DNA from 2 places in the Cupriavidus nantongensis genome. Region 2 is predicted to be linked to the other one. Evidence: predicted binding sites of a transcription regulator. Region 2 holds the regulator's gene; the other holds the start of a gene.

Region 1 (7,843 bases), 420 kb from region 2:
AGCGATTCAACGATGTACTGGTAGGCGTGCGTGTGGATGGCCTCTTCGAAGGCCTGGCGCAGCAGGTACTGGCGGCATTCCGGCGCGGTGATCTGGCGGTAGGTGCCCAGCACGATGTTGTTGGCGGCCAGCGAGTCGGCGGTGACGAAGAAGCCCAGGTTGCGCTTGATGATGCGGCGCTCGTCCTCGGTCAGGCCGTTGGGGTCTTTCCACAGGGCGATGTCGCGGGACATGTTGATTTCCTGCGGCATCCAGTGGTTGGCGCAGCCGGCCAGGTACTTTTCCCACGCCCACTTGTACTTGAACGGGACCAGCTGGTTGACGTCGGTGGCGCCGTTGATGACGCGCTTGTCGGCGGCGTTGACGCGGCGGGTGCTTTGCGCGGCGGCGGCGTTGGGGTTGTTGCCCAGGATGCCGGCTTGCGTGGCGCTCGGCGGCAGGATGCCTTGCTGGTCGACCGAGGCGGCGGCAGCAGCGGGTTGCAGGGCAGGCTGCGGTGCGGCCTGCGGGGTGGCTTGAACGTCGTCGTCCCAGCTCAGCATGATGTGGTTCTCCGTGATTCGGTGTTTGGGGGCGGCGGTTGGTCAGTGTTTTGACTTTTCACTTCGTGGTGGCGCCGGCCCTCTCCCCCGGCCCCTCTCCCGCAAGCGGGAGAGCAACTGTGTTTAAAGTCAAGGTTTGACGGACGGCATAGCATGCTTAGTCGGGTCCCACACTGCGCCGTCTCTGGCCATCGCATTCAGGATGGTAAGGAGCTTGCGCATGCAGGCAACGATGGCAACTTTCTTGGCCTTGCCGGCCGCCAGCAGGCGCTGGTAGAACGAAGCAATAGCCGGGTTATAGCGCTTGGCCGACAGCGTAGCCATGTACAGCACCGCGCGCACTTCGCCACGTCCGCCCCAGATGCGGCGTGGACCTTGCCGTTTGCCAGAGTCATTGGCCAGCGGAGCAACACCGACGAGCTTGCCGATGGCCCTTCGCCCCAGCTTGCCCAACTCCGGCAGTGCCGCCAACAACGTCATGGTGGTCACCGCGCCGACACCTTTGACCGCTTCAAGCAGCGCACGCTGGTCTTTGAAGTGCTTTTCGATGTGCCAGTCCACATCCTTGTCGATTTGGCCTATCTGTTTGTCCAGCGTGCGAATCACCGCCCGGATGCTGCGTGCTGCCTCTGGCGACGCCTTTTCCAAGCGATTGCCTTCGGCCACACGCATCTCCAGCAACTGCCTGCGGCGCGTCATCAGCGATGTCAGTTGCTCGCGATGCGCTTCCAACCGGGCTGTGACGTACTTTTGGCGGTCCTGATGGCGCGCCAGCACGTTGGCGAAGTCTCGCAAACACCGGGCGTCCACCTGGTCGGTCTTGGCCAACATGCCCATCGACTTGGCAAAGTCGCGGGCCTGGCGCGGATTCACGCGCGCAACTTCAAGACCGGCCTGCTGGAGCGTACAAACCAGCCCACGCTCATAACCACCGGTGGCCTCAATCACCACCAGATCAACTTCGGACGCTTTGAATTTCCCGGCCAGCTCGTTCCATCCCGAGGCGTCATTGCTCAAGCGCAGACACTGATCGTTCCAGGAAGCATCGAGATGCTCTTTGGATACGTCAATTCCAGCGTTGGGCCGTGGTCCTTGGTTCGATTCCCTGCCTTGCGGATGCATACTCGGTATTGGCAACTGTTCGGGTTACACGAATTGGATAGAACGGGCCGGTGCGTTGACCAAGTGCTCTCCCACGAGCTGCGAACTCTGAGGGGTTTCAGGTTTGGCGCACCAACCACGAAAAACAAGCAATCCTACATTGACGACTCTGCCGGTCGCTACTCTTCTTGAATGCCTTCAGAACAACGTTCCGAGAACATACAAGGGGAGCAAACCGAGGGGTTAGGTGAGACTTATTGGCAGGCTTCGCACTCTTCAAAGCCAGGATCACCCGGGCGCATCGTGCACACCGCGCCTTCAGCTTCCGGCATGGCCGGAGCCGATGCAGCCGCTGCGTCCAGGGCCGAGCCGCTGTCGCTGCCCGACGACACCGCGTTCAGCGAGCCGCGCGACACGGTGGACTTCTCCACGTGGGTGGCTGCCATGGTGCGCAGGTAGTACGTCGTCTTCAGGCCGCGCAGCCAGGCCAGCTTGTAGGTGTCGTCCAGCTTCTTGCCCGAGGCGCCGGCCATGTAGATGTTCAGGGACTGGGCCTGGTCGATCCACTTCTGGCGGCGGCTGGCGGCTTCGACCAGCCAGGTCGGCTCGACTTCGAACGCGGTGGCGTAGATGTCGCGCAGGTCTTGCGGGATGCGGTCGATGCGGGCCAGCGAGCCGTCGAAGTACTTCAGGTCGGCAACCATCACCTCGTCCCACAGGCCGCGTTCCTTCAGGTCGCGCACCAGGTAGTCGTTGACCACGGTGAACTCGCCCGACAGGTTGGACTTGACGTACAGGTTCTGGAAGGTCGGCTCGATGCACGCGGACACGCCGATGATGTTCGAAATGGTCGCGGTCGGGGCGATCGCGATGCAGTTCGAGTTGCGCATGCCGTGCTGCTTGATGCGGGCGCGCAGGCTGTCCCAGTCCATGGTGCTGGACAGGTCCACGTCCAGGTAACCACCGCGCTCTTCGGCCAGCAGCTTGAGCGAGTCCTGCGGCAGGATGCCGCGGTCCCACAGCGAGCCTTCGTAGGTGCTGTAGCGGCCGCGCTCTTCGGCCAGCTCGGTCGACGCCTGGTAGGCGTAGTAGCACACGGCTTCCATCGAGGTGTCGGCGAACTTGACCGCGGCGTCGCTGGCGTACGGGGTGCGCAGCACGTGCAGGCAGTCCTGGAAGCCCATGATGCCCATGCCGACCGGACGGTGGCGCAGGTTGGAATTGCGGGCCTTGTCGACGGCGTAGTAGTTGATGTCGATGACGTTATCCAGCATCCGCATGGCGGTGCGGATGGTCTTCTGCAGCTTGGCGTGGTCGAGCGCGTACGAACCGTCGGCCTGCTTGGCCAGATGTGCCACCAGGTTGACCGAGCCCAGGTTGCACACGGCGATTTCGCTGTCGTTGGTGTTCAGCGTGATTTCCGTGCACAGGTTGGAGCTGTGCACGACGCCGACGTGCTGCTGCGGGCTGCGGATGTTGCACGGATCCTTGAAGGTGATCCACGGGTGGCCGGTTTCGAACAGCATGCCCAGCATCTTGCGCCACAGCTGGATCGCAGGGATCTTCTTGAACAGCTTCAGCTCGCCGCTGGCGGCCTTGGCTTCGTAGCCCAGGTAGGCCTTCTCGAACTCCTTGCCAACCTTGTCGTGCAGGTCCGGGCAGGTGGACGGTGAGAACAGCGTCCATTCGGCGTTTTCCATCACGCGCTTCATGAACAGGTCCGGAATCCAGTTGGCCGTGTTCATGTCGTGGGTGCGGCGGCGGTCGTCGCCGGTGTTCTTGCGCAGCTCGAGGAATTCTTCGATGTCCAGGTGCCACGTTTCCAGGTAGGCGCAGACCGCGCCCTTGCGCTTGCCGCCCTGGTTCACGGCGACGGCGGTGTCGTTCACCACCTTCAGGAACGGCACCACGCCTTGCGACTTGCCGTTGGTGCCCTTGATGTGCGAGCCGAGCGCGCGCACGTTGGTCCAGTCGTTGCCCAGGCCGCCGGCAAACTTGGACAGCAGCGCGTTTTCCTTCAGCGCTTCGTAGATGCCTTCCAGGTCGTCCGAGACCGTGGTCAGGTAGCACGACGACAGCTGCGAGCGCTGCGTGCCCGAGTTGAACAGCGTCGGCGTGGACGACATGAAGTCGAACGACGACAGCAGCTGGTAGAACTCGATGGCGCGCGCTTCGCGGTCCTTCTCGTTCAGCGCCAGGCCCATGGCCACGCGCATGAAGAAGGCCTGCGGCATTTCGATGCGGGTTTCATCGATATGCAGGAAGTAGCGGTCGTACAGGGTCTGCAGGCCCAGGTAGTTGAACTGGAAGTCGCGGCCGGCGTCGAGCGCGGCGCCCAGGCGGGCCAGGTCGAAAGTGGCCAGCTTCTCGTCGAGCAGCTCGGCGGCGATGCCGCGGGCGATGAACTTGGGGAAGTACTCGGCGTAGCGCGTGGCCATCTCGGCCTGGGTCACTTCGGTGCCCAGGATTTCCTTGCGGATGGTGTGCAGCAGGATGCGGGCGGTGACCTGGCTGTAGTCCGGGTCCTTTTCGATCAGGGTACGCGCGGCCAGGATGGCGGAGTCGTACACCTGCGTCATCGGCACGCCTTCGTACAGGTTCTTCAGAGTTTCCTTCAGGATCGGCTCGGCGCTGACGGCATCGCCCAGGCCGGAGCAGGCGTTGTCGATCAGCGCGTGCAGCGCGACGATGTCGAGCGGCTTGCTCACGCCGGCGTCGGTCACGTTGATGCTGATGCCGGCTTCCTGCACGCGGGCCACGGCCTGCGCGCTGGCGCTGGCGCGCTCGGCCTTGCGCTTCTCGCGGTACAGCACGTAGGCGCGCGCGACTTCATGCTCGCCCGAGCGCATCAGCGACAGCTCGACCTGGTCCTGCACGTCTTCGATATGGATGGCGCCACCGCTCGGGCGGCTGCGCACCAGCGCGCGCACCACGTTGTCGGTCAGCTGCTCGACGATCTCGCGCACGCGCGCGCTGGCGGCGCCCTGCCCGCCGTTGACGGCGAGGAAGGCCTTGGTCATGGCAACGGCAATCTTGGACGGCTCGAACGCCACCACGGCACCGTTGCGACGAATGATCTTGTGATCTGGGTAGTTCGTGGTCGCGGCGCTGGGGGTCTGCTGCGTGGTCGAAGCCTGGCTGGCAACGCCGGCGGCGGCGCCACCCGTGGTGATTTCGTTCTGGGCCGTTTGCATGAGAACTCCTGTTTTTACCCTGGCAATAAGAGACAAAGAGTCCCTGGCGAAATGCGGCGAAAAAGAACGTCCCTCCCGGCTGCATAGCGGGTGCGACTGACTGCCTTTACGTGAACATTTCGCCAGGACTCTTGTGATGCCGGCCTTGCGGGGAAGGTTTGCAGTCGATGCGCGAACTTCGCGGCTGCTGCCTCGCTCCTGGGGCCGGCTCCCCGGTTTGACTACTAGATATAGTGTGTGACGCGGAAAACTGGGCTAAGTATAGTGAAACGAATCCGAATGACCAGTCTTGACAACCGCTATTTGGGGCACGCGGGCGGGTGTGCGGCAGCGCCACATGCCCGCAAGCCTAGTACTCGCAAGGGTTTCGGCCAAACCGTTCGCAACTGCACATTTCACAAAAATTTTTTTGATTGTTGCGAGGTTGCGATAGCCCCACACCGACGTGGGGCATCGGTGCCCAGATAGCGAGCACGGGGCAGCAAATGACGTTAGGAATCCGTCACCTGCCCCGCGGCGCCAGGACACTGGTAGGGCAACATTTGGGGGCCGATGCCCGCCTGGCTGGCAAACCGCGCCCAGTCGAAATGCGGGCCGGGATCGGTCTTGCGGCCCGGCGCGATGTCGCTGTGGCCGGCAATCGCGCGCACCGGATAGGCGGCCATCAGCGCGGGCACCAGCGCGGCCACGGTGTCGTACTGGGCTTTGGTGAACGGCAGGTCGTCGCTGCCTTCGATCTCGATACCGATCGAAAAATCGTTGCAGCGCGCGCGGCCGAAGAAGTCTGACTGCCCGGCATGCCAGGCGCGCTGCGTGCACGGCACGAACTGCACCAGCTCGCCCGTGCGCGTCACCAGGAAGTGCGCCGACACCTGGACCTGGTGGATGGTGGCAAAGAACGGGTGCTTGCCCGGATCGAGCCGGTTTTGGAAGAACGCCTCGATGTCGCCGCTGCCGAACTGGCCGGGCGGCAGGCTGATGTTGTGCAGCACCACCAGGTCCACCGGCATGCCGTCCGGGCGCGCGTCGAAATTGGGCGACGGCACGCGGCGCGCGGCCGGGACCCAGCCGTCGGCGCCGGGCAGATAGGACGAGGGCGACGACGAGGACGACGGCGAGGACGCGGGCGCGGTCATGGCGTGCCCTCGCTTTCCACGGCGCCGCGGTCGGCGGCGTCCATGGCCTCGCGGATGCCCAGTTGCTGGATGCGGTAGCGCAGCTGGCGCAGGTTCAGGCCCAGCAGCGGCGCGGCCGCGGTGCGGTTGAAGTTGGTCTGCGCCAGCGCCTGCAGGATCAGTTCGCGCTCGACCGCTTCCAGCCTGGCGGGCAGGTCGATCGGGAAGACGATGCCGCGGCAGGCGCGCTCGGCGGGGTCGCCGGCGGGCTCGGGCACGACAGCAGCGGCCGCCGCTGGCGGCTCGGCCGGGACCGGCGCAGGCGTGGCCGCGGCCGGCTCCGCCGCAACCCCGGCCGTGCCCCAGGGCGCGTAGGGGTATGGCGCCATCGGCTGCGGCACCATCGCCATCGCCGGCGCCGGGGCAGGCATCAGCCCGGCACGCGCGGCGCCGGCGTCCAGCGGGCCCAGGTCGGCCAGCTCGATGTCCTCGCTCTCGGCAAAGGCGTAGGCGCGCTCGAGCAGGTTTTCCAGCTCGCGCACATTGCCCGGGAACGGATAGGCCGCCAGCCGCTGCAGCGCCGCCGGCGACAGCCGCTTGGGATGCGCATCGCCGTAGCGCACCGCCAGGTGGTCCAGGATGGCGCGCGCCAGCACCGGGATGTCTTCGCCGCGCTCGCGCAGCGTGGGCATGCGAAGCGCCAGCACGTTCAGGCGGTAATACAGGTCTTGCCGGAACTGCCCCGCGGCCACCATTGCGGCCAGGTCCTTGTGGCTGGCGCACATCACGCGCACGTCGACGGCGTCTTCGCGGCTGGCGCCGATCTTGCGCACGCGGCGCTCCTGCAGCGCGCGCAGCAGCTTGACCTGCATCGGCAGCGGCAGGTCGGCCACCTCGTCAAGCAGCAGCGTGCCGCCGTTGGCGGCCTGGAAGAAGCCGCCGCGCTCGGCGTCGGCGCCGGTGAACGCCCCTTTGACGTAGCCGAAGAACTCCGACTCCATCAAGTTCTCGGGAATGGCGCCGCAGTTGACCGCGACGAACGGATGCGCGGCGCGCGCGCTGGTGGCGTGGATGGCGCGCGCGGCGCGCTCCTTGCCGCTGCCGGATTCGCCGCTGATCACCACCGGCGCCATGCTGCGCGCCAGCCGCGACAGCGAGCGCCGCACCTCCTGCATCGCCGCGGAATGGCCGGGCAGCAGCGCCGCGGCGCGGCCGGCGGCCTGCTCCGCGGCCGTGGCGGCGTCGGCATCGGCGTCGACGTCGGCGCTATTGCGCGGCTGCCGGCCGAGCGCGTTCAGCACCAGGCTGCGCAGCTGCTCCAGCGACACCGGCTTGGCGATGTAGTCGAAGGCGCCGGCCTTGAGCGCTTCGACGGCGTTGTCGGCGCTGCCGTAGGCGGTGATCACGGCCACCGGGATGCGTTCCGGCGCGGCCGACAGCTGGCGCACGATCTCGATGCCAAGCCCGTCGCCCAGGCGCATGTCGGTCAGCACCAGGCTGTAGCGGCCCTGCGCCAGCTTGTCGCGCGCCTCGGCCAGCGAGCCGGCCAGCACCACGTCATGGCCCATGCGGCGGATCGAGATGTCCAGCAGCTCGCGCAGGTCGGCCTCGTCGTCGATGACCAGGATGGGATCGGGCGCGCGGGACATTCGGGGTGGCATGGAATGGTGGCTGGATGGAAGACAGGTCAGACGGCGGCCGCCGCGGCAGCCTCTGCGCTCTCGATGCGCAGGGTCAGCACGAAGGCCTTGCCCGGCAGTGTATCGCGCGCACTGGAGGCCAGCATGCCGGTGCGCTCGATCAGCGCCGGCAGCGAGATGGCGCCGTAGCGCACCTGCGCGTCATTGGCCCCGCACAGCTCGCGCGCCATGAACAGGCCCAGCCCGGTGCC
Region 2 (7,843 bases):
CCGGCCTGCGCGCCGCCTATCCGGGCTACTACCCCGACAACCTGAGCGCCAGCAAACGCGCGCAGGCGGTGCAGAACACCTGTGCGCGCGGCTATGTACAGGACTGGAGCAACGGCAGGGACGGCGGCGACGTCAAGGGGCGGCGCCTTGCCTACAACTACCGCATGCTCGGCATCAGCGACCTGCCCGACAAGATCGCCAACCAGCAGGCGGTGTCGCGGCCGACGCGCGCCAAGGGCATCCCCATCGTCTATTCGCTCAAGCTGACGCAGAACGGGCTGCTGAGCATGTCCTACAGCTACAACGGCGGCGCGGCCACGCCGGTGATCACCGACCAGGACATCACGCAGGCCAACGGGCCGGTACCGGCGTCGCTGCGCTTCGGTTTCGCCGCGGGCACCGGCGGCGGCAGCAACGTGCACGAGATCACCTGCTTCAAGGCCGAGCCGGTGGGCCAGTCCAGCAGTTCGGCCGGCACCAACGTGCAGCAGTCGGCGCGGGTCGAGGCGGGCTCGCAGGTGTACCTGGCCTACTACCATCCGACCAACTGGTGGGGCGAGCTGAGCGCGCAGAACCTGCTCTACGATCCCGCCACCGACTCGGTGTCGATTGCCACCGTGGCCAACTGGAACGCCCATTGCACGCTGACCGGCGGCAATTGCGCGGCGACCGGCACCTCGGTGGTGGCGCAGGCGCCCGACAGCCGCAGGATCCTGACCTGGAGCGGCAGCACCGGCATCCCGCTGCGCTGGGACACCAACCTGCCCGCCGCGCTCAAGGCGAAGCTGAGCGCGGGCGATGCCACGCAAAGCGGCGACCGCCTCGACTACCTGCGCGGCGACCGCAGCAAGGAACTGACCGCGGCCGGCGCCGGGCTGTTTCGCAAGCGCACCGGCGTGCTGGGCGACATCATCGATTCGAGCCCGACCTGGGTCGGCGCGCCGTCGTCGCCGTACAGCGGGCCGTGGACCGATGCCCTGTACAAGCGCGCCAGCCCGGCGGAGCCCGCCGGCAGCTACGACGCCTTCCGGCAAGCCAAGGCGCAGCGGCTCAACGTGGTCTATGTCGGCGCCAACGACGGGCTGCTGCACGGCTTCCGCTCCGGCTACTACAACGCGGCGGGCGCCTTCGTCGGCAACGACGCCGGCAAGCCCAACGACGGCCGCGAGGTGCTGGCCTACATGCCCGGCGCGGTGCTCGACACCATCCATTCGACCAGTGCGGCGCTCGCCTACAGTTCGCCGCAATACGTGCACAACCTGTTTGTCGATGCCACGCCCGGCACCGGCGACCTGTACTACGCCGGGGCCTGGCATACCTGGCTGGTCGGCGGCCTGGGGCCGGGCGCGAACCGCGGCGGGCCGCTCGCCAGCAAGACCGCGATCGCGACCGGCGGCGCGCTGTACGCGCTCGACGTGACCGATCCGGAGCGCTTCGGCGATACCCCCGCGGCGGCCAGCGCCACGGTGATCGGCGAGTGGAACAACACGCTGCAATGCACCGGCGACACCGCGTGCGGCGACCACCTCGGCAACACCTATGGCACGCCGGTGATCCGGCGCCTGCACAACGGCCAGTGGGCGGTGCTGTTCGGCAACGGGCTCAACAGCAAGAGCGGCTCGGCCGGCCTGTTCATCATGCTGGTCGACCCGGCCGACGGCTCGCGCAGCTTCCGCTATCTCGGCACCGGCTACGGCCCGCAGCAGGACCCGGCCGGCGCCGGCAGCCGCAACGGCATTGCCTATGTCACGCCGGCCGACCTCGACGGCGACCACATCACCGACTATGTCTACGCCGGCGACGTGTTCGGCAACCTGTGGCGCTTCGACCTGACCTCGGACAATCCGGACCAATGGCGCGCCGGCACCAGCCCGCTGATGCAGACCGGCGGCAAGCCGATCACCACCAAAGTGGCGGTGGGCTCGGTGCCCGGTACCGGCACCGGCGCCGCGGCGATGCCGCGCGTGGTGGTGGCGTTCGGCACCGGCCGCCGGCTGGAGCAGACCCAGGGCAGCGAAGCGGTGTTCGAGCCGGGCGGGCAGGGGCTGTATGGCGTGTGGGACTGGGACATGGCGGGATGGAACGCGGTGGCCGGCGCGCAGGCCCGCTATGCGTCGCTGGCCAGCGCCACCCGGCCGCTGTCCGCCGCCAACCTGACGCAGCAATCGATTACCGCCGAAGGGCGCGCGGCCGGCAGCACGGTGACGGTGCGCACGGTCAGCGCCAACAAGGTGTGCTGGCAAGGCTCGAGCGCCTGCGCCAGCGGCAACAACAAATACGGCTGGCAACTGCCGCTGCCGTCGGCCACGCGCGAGCAGGTGATCTACAACCCGGTGATCGCCTACGGCATGTTTATCGTCAACACCACCATCCCGCCCAGCTCGGCGTTGTCGCAGGCGCTGTCGTGCAATGCCGAGGTGCCGTCGGGCTTCACCATGGGCGTGTCGATGGGCTCGGGCGGCGCGGCCGCGCAGTCGTTCTTCAGCAGCACCAACAGCAGCACCTTCCCGCTGCTGAACAACGGCATCGTCAGCGGCATCGGCCTGAGCGGCACCGGCACGCCGTCGGTGGTGACGGCGAAGAAGCGGCCCTACCTGGTGCAGCAGACCGTCGGCGGCAGCGGCGCCATCACCCAGATCAACCCCGGCGCCAACGGTGCCGGCGCCCGCCTCAACTGGATCCGCCTGCGCTGACCACCATGAACCTGCCTGCCATTTCCAGAGCGCGGCGTGCCGCCGCCGGCTTCACGCTGATCGAGCTGATGATCACGGTGGCGATCGTCGCGATCCTGGCCGCGATTGCTTATCCGTCGTACACCGAGCACGTGCGCAAATCGCGCCGCACCGACGCCAAGACCGCCTTGCTGGATCTGGCTGCGCGCCAGGAGCGGTTGTTCAGCACGCGGAACGTCTATGGCGGCACGCCGGGCGCGCTCGGATATGCCGGCGACGTGTTCCCCGTGCCAGTCCAGTCAGGCGGACAGGTGTACTACCAGCTCACGGTGGTGGCGGGCAACCCGGCCACCAGCTATACCGCGACCGCGGCGCCGGTCGGCGCGCAGGCGGGGGACGACTGCGGCAGCTACACCCTCAACCACCTGGGGCTGCAGGGGAACACCGGGATGCGCGCCGGCGTGGCGTCGGCGCAGTGCTGGTAGCGGGAAATCCGGGCGTCAGCGCTTGCCGCTGCCGGCGGTGACTTCGGCCAGCACGTCCGAGAATTCGGACACGTCTTCAAAGCTGCGGTAGACCGAGGCAAAGCGGATATAGGCGATCTTGTCGAGCTTGCGCAGCTCGCGCATCACCAGTTCGCCGACCTGGCTGCTGGGGATTTCCTTCTCGCCCAGCGCCAGCAGCTTTTCTTCGATCCGGGTGATGGCTTCGTCGATGGCTTCGGCCGAGACCGGGCGCTTGCGCAACGCCAGGCGCATCGAATCCTTCAGCTTGGCGCGGGCGTAGTCCACGCGCGAGCCGTTTTTCTTGACGATGGCGGGGAAGAACAGCTCGATCCGCTCATAGGTGGTGAAGCGGCGGTCGCAGGCTTCGCAGCGGCGGCGCCGGCGCACGGCATCGCCGTCTTCCGACATGCGGGTGTCGAGAACCTGGGTATTGGAATGACCGCAAAAGGGGCATTTCATGCCGGACCACCTTCAGTTGAACCCCATCGCCTTGTCCGTGTTGTCGTTCTGCGGCGGCGGGGCGGGTTGGCGAGACCCGCGGCCCGCGCCGGAGGTGGCGCGGACCGCGGAGCTGCCGGCCGCCCATGCGCGTGCGCACGGGCGGCCTGTCAGCGTCAGCCGTAGACCGGGAAACGCTTGGTCAGCGCCGACACCTGCTCGCGCACCGCGGCGATGTTGGCGGCGTCGTGCGGGTTGTCGAGCACGTCGGCGATCAGGTTGCCGACGATGCGGGCTTCTTCTTCCTTGAAGCCGCGCGTGGTCATGGCCGGCGAGCCGACGCGGATGCCCGAGGTGACGAACGGCTTTTCCGGGTCATTCGGAATCGCATTCTTGTTCACGGTCAGGTGGGCCTCGCCCAGGATGCGCTCGGCTTCCTTGCCGGTGATGTTCTTGGCGCGCAGGTCGACCAGCATCACGTGGCTCTCGGTGCGGCCCGAGACGATGCGCAGGCCGCGCGCGATCAGGGTCTCGGCCAGCACCGCGGCGTTCTTCACCACCTGCTGCTGGTATTCCTTGAACTCGGGCGTCAGCGCTTCCTTGAACGCCACCGCCTTGCCGGCGATCACGTGCATCAGCGGGCCGCCCTGGATGCCGGGGAAGATCGACGAGTTGATCGCCTTCTCGTGCTCGGCCTTCATCAGGATCACGCCGCCGCGCGGGCCGCGCAGGCTCTTGTGGGTGGTGGTGGTGACGAAGTCAGCGTGCGGCACCGGGTTCGGGTAGACGCCCGCGGCGATCAGGCCGGCGTAGTGGGCCATGTCGACCATGAAATAGGCGCCGATCGACTTGGCCACCTTGCCGATGCGCTCGAAGTCGATGCGCAGCGCGAAGGCCGAGGCGCCGGCGATGATCAGCTTGGGCTTCTTCTCTTGCGCCAGCTTTTCGAGCGCGTCGTAGTCGATGTCTTCCTGGGCGTTGAGGCCGTAGCTGACCACGTTGAACCACTTGCCGCTCATGTTCAGCGCCATGCCGTGGGTCAGGTGGCCGCCCTCGGCCAGGCTCATGCCCATGATGGTGTCGCCCGGCTTGAGCACGGCGAAATACACGCCCTGGTTGGCCTGCGAGCCCGAATTGGGCTGCACGTTGGCGGCCTCGGCGCCGAACAGCTGCTTGACGCGGTCAATGGCCAGCTGCTCGACGATGTCGACGTACTCGCAACCGCCGTAGTAGCGCTTGCCGGGATAGCCCTCGGCGTACTTGTTGGTCAGCTGCGAACCCTGCGCGGCCATCACCGCGGGCGAGGTGTAGTTCTCGGAGGCGATCAGCTCGATGTGGTCTTCCTGGCGCTGGTTTTCCTGCTGGATGGCGGCAAAGACCTCGGGGTCGATCTGGTCGATCGTGAAACGGCTGCGTTCGAACATGGCGAAACTCGTCTGAAAAAAGGGAATCCGATGCAGGCATCGGGGGTAGGGCGCGCGGGGAAGGCTAGCGGCGACCGGCACCGGCGGCTGGGCCGTCGGCGCAGGGCGCACCCTGCTTCCCATTCGCTGCCCAGGCGAGCGGCAGGCATGACTCGCGTCAACGCCATGGCGTTGGAAACTTCACGCCAGAGAACTTGCGCTTCCTCGTGGTAGTGCCCACTGACTTCGCCAGTCGCGCAAGGTGGAATGGTTGCGCGCAGTGTAGCGCGAGGCGGCCGCCCGCCGCAAGCCGTGGACCCGCCAGCCAAGCGCTGGCAAGGGCTGGCGCTGGCCTGGCCAGCAACTTGCTGTTGCAAAGTCGTCCTGCGGGTTTACACGAAACGGGTATCGCTCTCCGTTACAATCGCGGCCATGCCAAACTTTGTCTGGACCCTGCGGGTGTACTGGGAAGACACCGATGCAGGCGGCGTAGTGTTCTACGCCAACTACCTCAAGTTCTTCGAGCGCGCCCGCACCGAGTGGCTGCGCTCGCTCGGCATCGAACAGCAGGCGCTCGCCGACCGGGCCGGCGTGGTCTTCATCGTCCGCAGCACGGCGGTGGACTACAATGCGCCCGCCCGGCTGGACGACCAGCTTGAGATCCGCACGCGCATCGACCGGGTCGGCCCGGCTTCGGTGCAGTTCACCCAGGAAGCCTGGCGTGGCGAGCTGATGCTGGCGACCGGCGCGATCCGCGTTGGCTGCGTCGACAAAAGCACTTTCCGTCCCGCTCCGATCCCCGACCCCGTTCTAGCCACCATCAAGTCAGCACGATGAATCCCGTGACCATCACGCAAGACATGTCGATCGTAACGCTGGTGCTCCACGCCAGCGTGCTGGCACAGGCCGTCATGGCGCTGTTGCTCGTCATGTCGCTGTTTTCGTGGACCTATATCTTCCGCAAGCACCTGGCGGTGCGTTCGGCGCGTACCCAGACCGAAGGCTTCGAGCGCGACTTCTGGGCCGGCGGCGACCTGCAGGCGCTCTATAACAGCGCCGTCAACAACCGCCACAACACCGGCGCGCTGGAGCGGATCTTCGAATCCGGCATGGGCGAGTTCCTGAAGGCGCGCGAGCGCGGCAACGAGGCCGGCGCGCTGCTCGACGCCGCCCGCCGCGCCATGCGCGCGGCCTACCAGCGCGAGATGGACGTGCTCGAATCGCATTTGCCGTTCCTGGCCTCGGTCGGTTCGGTGAGCCCGTATATCGGGCTGTTCGGCACGGTGTGGGGGATCATGAACGCGTTCCGCGGGTTGTCGAACGTGCAGCAGGCGACGCTTGCTTCGGTGGCGCCCGGCATTGCCGAAGCGCTGGTGGCGACCGCGATCGGCCTGTTCGCGGCAATCCCGGCGGTGATCGCCTACAACCGCTATGCCACCGAAATCGATCGCCTGGCGATCCGGTTCGAGAGCTTCATGGAAGAGTTCCTGAACATCCTGCAGCGGCAGACCCGCTAACCGAATTCCCTAACAACGGTCCGGGCGCGAGCCCGGGCCGGCGTCTCCAGGAGTCCTGCAATGGCAGCCATTCAGCGCCGCGGCGGCTCGCGCCGCCGGGCCAGCGCCGAGATCAATGTCGTGCCGTATATCGACGTCATGCTCGTGCTGCTGGTCATCTTCATGGTGGCCGCGCCGATCGTCAGCCCCGCCACCGTCGACCTGCCCACCGTGGCCAATGCCACGCCGCAGCAGAAGGCGCCGCCGATCGTCGTCACCGTGCATGAAGACGGCCAGCTCACCGCGCGCGGCAAGGACAGCGGCGGCAATGCCTTCGAACGCAAGCTCGACAAGCAGGGCCTGCTCGACTTCGTCCACCAGCGCCAGAACGAGAACCCGGACCAGCCGGTGGTGATCGCCGCCGACCGCGCGGTCAAGTACGAGGCGGTGCTGGACGTGATGTCGATCCTGAAGGCCGACGGCGTCAAGCGCGTGGGCCTGATGGTCAAGTCCAAGACCTCCTGACGTATTGAAGCTCCTATCCGATTGCCGTTGCGCTTGATGACGACCGCCGCCGCCTATCCCTACCAGCCGGTCAAGGAGCGGGGAACCCTGCGTTCCTTCCTGCTCGCGCTGCTGATGCATCTGCTGCTGGCCGTGGTGCTGTACTACGGCGTGAGCTGGCAGAGCAGCACCCCGGTCGGGGCCGAGGCCGAACTGTGGGAGGAAATCCCCGCCGCCACCGCACCCCCGCCGCCGCGGCCGCAGCCGCAGCCAGAGCCCGAGCCGGTGGTGCAGCCGCGTCCGGCGCCGCCGCCCCAGGTGAAGAGCAAGGTCGAGGACGACGCCGACATCGCGCTGGAGCAGAAGAAGCGCCGCGCCGAGGCGGCCGCGCGCGAAGAAGCCGAGCGCAAGGAAGCGGCCCGCAAGGAGGCCGAGCGCAAGGAAGCCGAACGCAAGGAAGCCGAACGCAAGGAAGAGGCTCGCAAGGAAGCGCTGCGCAAGGAGGCCGACCGCAAGGAAGCCGAGCGCCGCGAGACCGAGCGCAAGGAAGCACAGCGCAAGGAAGACGCGAAGAAGAAGGCCGCGCAGCAGGAGCAGGAACGCAAGGAGCAGGCCGAGCGCGAGCGCAAGGAAGCCGCCGATGCCAAGGCCAAGGCGCAGGCCGATGCCAAGGCCAAGGCCCAGGCCGACGCCAAGGCGAAAGCCCAGGCCGAGGCCAAGGCCAAGGCGGATGCCGACGCCAAGGCCAAACGCGAAGCCGCCGCCCACGCCCAGCGCAAGAGCGAGCTGGCGCGCCTGCAGGCGCTGGCCGGCGGCTCCGGCGC

Evidence for each region. The regulator NrdR, encoded in region 2, represses ribonucleotide reductase genes. The targets are predictions, from matches to a motif close to CACNANATNTNGTG.
Region 1: a site for NrdR is predicted at 5,060-5,073, ahead of A2G96_RS19960 (ribonucleoside-diphosphate reductase subunit alpha). Genes of this name have one in related genera too.

What each region holds. Positions count from the first base shown of each region.
Region 1 covers NZ_CP014844.1:4,311,673-4,319,515, forward strand. Annotated here, with positions in the region: gene A2G96_RS19950 (ribonucleotide-diphosphate reductase subunit beta) at 1-542, opposite strand, end outside; gene A2G96_RS19955 (IS110 family RNA-guided transposase) at 672-1,664, opposite strand; gene A2G96_RS19960 (ribonucleoside-diphosphate reductase subunit alpha) at 1,898-4,837, opposite strand; gene ampD (1,6-anhydro-N-acetylmuramyl-L-alanine amidase AmpD) at 5,329-5,973, opposite strand; gene A2G96_RS19970 (sigma-54-dependent transcriptional regulator) at 5,970-7,613, opposite strand; gene A2G96_RS19975 (sensor histidine kinase) at 7,640-7,843, opposite strand, start outside.
Region 2 covers NZ_CP014844.1:3,890,392-3,898,234, reverse strand. Annotated here, with positions in the region: gene A2G96_RS18020 (pilus assembly protein) at 1-2,693, shown strand, start outside; gene A2G96_RS18015 (type IV pilin protein) at 2,699-3,157, shown strand; gene nrdR (transcriptional regulator NrdR) at 3,173-3,637, opposite strand; gene glyA (serine hydroxymethyltransferase) at 3,793-5,040, opposite strand; ZMP/ZTP riboswitch at 5,162-5,286, opposite strand; gene ybgC (tol-pal system-associated acyl-CoA thioesterase) at 5,452-5,856, shown strand; gene tolQ (protein TolQ) at 5,853-6,536, shown strand; gene tolR (protein TolR) at 6,597-7,040, shown strand; gene tolA (cell envelope integrity protein TolA) at 7,077-7,843, shown strand, end outside.